DNA from 2 places in the Devosia sp. J20-27 genome. Region 1 is predicted to be linked to the other one. Evidence: predicted binding sites of a transcription regulator. Region 1 holds the regulator's gene; the other holds the start of a gene.
What was found. The regulator LexA, encoded in region 1, represses DNA repair genes until DNA is damaged. The targets are predictions, from matches to a motif close to TGTTCNNNNTGTGTTCNG.
Positions count from the first base shown of each region.

Region 1 (2,197 bases):
GTCCGGCCCCTCGACTTCACCCTGCAGCGAGTGCCGCAGCACCGAGTGGGTGCGCAGCACCTCGAAGAGTTCGCCGGTCATGGCGGTGGAGAAACGCTCCAGCCGGTGGCCGCTGAGGGTGGCCCACTTGGAATGGGTGCCGGGCATGACCACGAGGCCCTCGAAACCGGGCTGAAGGGCGGAGAGACCGAGCAGTTGCGTCTCCTCGCCGCGCATGACGTCCTCGGCGCCTTCGCGCCTGAGGCAGACACCGGGGAGGATCGTGGCGCGCAGCTTGCCGGGCAGATCGGGGGTGACGCCGCGTGCGGCCAAAGTGGAAAGATCGGCGGGGGCATCGAGATAGGGGGCCTCGAGCCAGCCCTGGCGAGCGCCAGCCATGCCGCAGATCAGTGCATCGATTTCAGTGCCTGGATCAATCGCGCCGTCCAGCAGCGCGGCGAGCACATCCGGATATTGCCCGGGCGTCAGCTTGCCCATGCCCTGATCGGAGCTGCGTGCAAAGGCGATGTCGCCGCTGGCGTCGATCCCCCATAGCCGCAGGTTGGACGTGCCCCAGTCGATTGCGATCCAGTCTGCCGTGCCTGCCAAAACCTGCTCCTCCCGTCGGTTGCCCCCTGTTTGGCCTTTTGTGCGGCCAAGCTCCAGCATTTCCGGAAGGTGGTTCAGTCATTTCTGCGGTTCGGGGCACTATCCGACCCGGATCGGCACGTGGCGGGCACAAAAAAAGGGCCGGTGCTGTCCACCGGCCCAGAGACGACCCACGGGGAGGGTCAGAGTTGCGTGCTCAGTACTTGCGCAGCAGGCCGACGAGGCGGCCCTGTACCTTGACCCGGTCGGGTGGGAAGATGCGCGTTTCGTAGGCCGGGTTGGCGGCCTCGAGCGCCACGGAATTACCCTTGCGACGCAGGCGCTTGAGCGTGGCCTCCTCGTCGTCGACGAGGGCGACGATGATCTCGCCGGTCGAGGCGTTGTCCTGCTTGCGGATGAGCACCGTATCGCCATCGAAAATGCCGGCTTCGACCATCGAGTTGCCGCGCACTTCGAGCGCGAAATGCTCGCCGGAGCCCAGCATCTCGGGCGGCACGGTGATGGTGTGGCTGTGGCTCTGGATGGCTTCGATGGGCGTACCGGCAGCGATGCGGCCCATGACCGGAATGGTGACCGGACGGCCCGCCTCCGAGGCAGTGGAGATGGCCGTGGCGGCGCGTGGCGGTGGCGCCGAGACACGGCCCAGGCTGCCATCGATGACGCTCGGCTCGAAGCGCGCCTTGCGGCCGCCAAGCGAGGGGTTCATCGAGTCGGGCAGGCGCACCACTTCGAGGGCCCGGGCCCGGTTGGGCAGCCGCCGGATGAAGCCGCGCTCCTCCAGCGCCGTGATCAGCCGGTGGATGCCGGACTTGGAGCGCAGATCGAGCGCGTCCTTCATTTCATCGAAGGAGGGCGGAATACCCGCCTCCTTCATGCGCTCATGAATGAACATGAGCAGTTCGTGCTGTTTGCGTGTCAACATTTGGCAGGCCCCGTGAGCAGAATCGGAACAAAGGCTGAACGATGTATAGATGTTCCAGTTCTGTTCTGCAACAGCCGGGGTAAATATTCGGTATGCAGGGACTTCGCCGAGCCGGCGCGAGCGTGATTTAGGGTTTGGCAAGCTTAATGGATTGCTTTTGATCGATTTAAGTAATGCCAAATAGAGCATGCCAGTTGGCATAGTCTTAGAATTTCAAAACTAGGCTCTCTCGTAACAGGGAGAGCAGAATGCTCAAAACAACAAACAAATCTGTCCTGGCTGCCGCGGCGTTGCTGGCTGGCATGATATCGGGCATGCCGGCGGCAGAAGCCCGTTTCGATCTGGGTCTGCCCTCGAGTGAGCCCAGCAACGAACTGCGGTTCGATGTTGCCTCGCTGAAGCTGCGGCCGAGCTATGACGCCTTTGCCACCGCCTCGCTGATGCCGCGCATGGAAGTGACGGCGCCGGTGCGCACGGTGGCGCCGAACTATAATGTGTTCAAGTCGGTGGTCGTGCCGATCGGGAAACTGCCGGCCTTCGCCCAGTGGGGCAAGGTGAAGCCCGCAGCTGTCTCGGCGAGCGATTTCTGCGCCAACGGGTTTTGCAAGAGCGCCGCCGGACGAGACTGGCGGCCGTGGCCGAGCGGGCGCGGCGCCTGCCGCAGGTCGAGGCCCTCAAGCTGATCAA
Region 1 covers NZ_CM147875.1:2,887,474-2,889,670, forward strand. Annotated here, with positions in the region: gene AC0L4C_RS14265 (2-dehydro-3-deoxygalactonokinase) at 1-588, opposite strand, end outside; gene lexA (transcriptional repressor LexA) at 785-1,510, opposite strand; gene AC0L4C_RS14275 (hypothetical protein) at 1,759-2,193, shown strand; gene AC0L4C_RS14280 (transglutaminase-like cysteine peptidase) at 2,145-2,197, shown strand, end outside.

Region 2 (2,197 bases), 1.8 Mb from region 1:
TATGGCGCCCTGCACCGCAAAGCCGAGCTTGCGCAGCCGCCCGGTCAGCCGGTCGAGCATCTGTGCTTCGCCACCGAAGAGATGCGTCACCCCGGCGATATCGAGCACCAGATCGCCATAGGGCGCCATCTCGGTCTGCACCGCCACGATCGGGCTGGCATTGGAGTGCCAGTCGGCAAATTCGGCAAACACCTGGCCGAGATAGCCGTGATCGATCTCCCGCATCTCCAGATCGGGCACCATGGCCCGCGCATCCGCCAGCGCCTGGTCGAACTTGAGCCCCTGTGCGGCGGCGACGCTGTCGATCGCCACCAGCCGCATGCCGCCCTTGATCCGCTCCCACAGCACCAGCGGCCGCTGCGAGGCCGCCAGCGCCGGATCAGCTCGCTTGAGACAGTCCGTCGCCCAGCGTGGCAGGTTGAGGGCGAGGTAGCGTCGGCCGGCCGTCAGCAGCGTGCCGGCCTGGACCCTGGGTGTGTCGCGGGGGGTGAGCGAGAACGAAGCCATCGTCCGTCCAATCCAGAAGGTAGTTTTCACCATCGGCCGAAGCCGGCTGTTCGGGGCGCAACCGTCCCTTTTCGAGGCGCGCCTGCCATCGCGGCGGCCCTGGCGCGCGAGCATCGAACGGCACGGCGCCGCTGGGCGCCGGGGTCACCCGCCAGCGGTATTTTGCGGCACTTGCCTCGCGCTCGCGCAGATAGCGCACCAGAAAGACCGAGGCCCCGCCGCTCGCTGCGCGCAGGCTGAGGCGACGCGATGCGGTGAAATCGAGCGCCTTGTGACGGCTGCCGATATCGGCAATCACCGCCGCCACCGAGCGGCAGGCAATCGCCTCCTCCATCGCCCACAGCAGTTCGATGATCGTCCTGGGCCGCGCCAGCACGACCCGCTCCGGATCGAGCCCGAAATGGCTGAGCCCGCTGCCATAGGCGACGCCCATTTCCTGCGCCTCCTCGGCCAGCTGCAGCACGATCAGCGCCGAACGCCGGTGGCTCAGCAGGCCGCGCGCCAGCCCCAGTGAAAACCCCAGCGCCGCACCGCTGTCGCGCTGTTCGTCGGCAAACACCTCGGTGAGCACGCCTGCCGGCAGCGGCAGGACGCCTTGCGCGGTTCCGGGCTGCGTCAGCGCCGTGCCGGCCAGCACCGGCCGCGTTTCAATCGCCGCAATCCGCAAGCGCAGCGCTTCCAGATCCGGATGGGTGGTTCGATGCGCGCCCTGCATGGGGAGGGCTCCCTTCATTCTCGTTACGCCAGAGAACAAATAGAGAACATCAGACTCGGTTGCAGAGTCAACGGGAGTCTTTGCCGATGGCGCGGAATCTGGTCCGGCGTCCCATCCGTCGCTTCAAGGAGGAACAGGTTCACATTTGCTCAGCCCGGGACTTTCAAAACCATCCCGAACTGTCTAGACTGGTATCTGGAATTCCAGTTTAGGGGATAGTCTTGAACCAGATGGCGCCGATTGCGGGAGACAAGAGCCAGGCCGGCAAGCGGGTCGCGGCACGCCTTGTGGGCGTGATCCGCAAGGACCGCATCATGACCGATCCGCTCATGACCTATGCCTATTCGGGCGACGCCAGCTCCTACCGGCTGGTCCCGGCCGTGGTGGTCATCGTCAATACCGAGGACGAAGTCCGCGCCGTCATGACTGCCGCGCGCGCCGAAAGCCTGCCTCTGACCTTCCGCGCCGCCGGCACCTCGCTGAGCGGCCAGGCCATTACCGAAGGCGTGCTCGCCGTGCTCGGCGATGGCTGGCGCAAGATGAGCATTTTCGACAATGGCGACCGCATCACCCTCGGCCCGGCCATCATCGTCGCCAATGCCAACAAGGCGCTGAAACCCTTCAACCGCAAGCTCGGTCCCGATCCGGCCAGCCAGGCCACCTGCAAGATCGGCGGCGTGGTCAACAACAACTCGTCCGGCATGTGCTGCGGCGTCGCCTACAATACCTACCACACCATGCGCCGCCTGCGCGTCATGCTGACCGACGGCACGGTGCTCGATTCGGGCGATCCCGAGTCGGTTGCCGCCTTCCGCCAGAGCCATGCCGTGCTGCTGGCCGATCTGCAGACGCTGCATCACGAGGTGACGGCCAATGCCGAACTCGTCGCGCTGATCCGCAAGAAATACCGCATCAAGAATACCGTCGGCTATTCGATCAATGCGCTGGTCGATTTCCACGACCCCATCGACATCC
Region 2 covers NZ_CM147875.1:1,088,544-1,090,740, reverse strand. Annotated here, with positions in the region: gene AC0L4C_RS05345 (Y-family DNA polymerase) at 1-450, opposite strand, end outside; gene AC0L4C_RS05340 (ImuA family protein) at 380-1,240, opposite strand; gene AC0L4C_RS05335 (FAD-binding and (Fe-S)-binding domain-containing protein) at 1,453-2,197, shown strand, end outside.
Region 2: AC0L4C_RS05340 (ImuA family protein) is a predicted target of LexA. The motif match lies at 1,254-1,271, and genes of this name have one in related genera.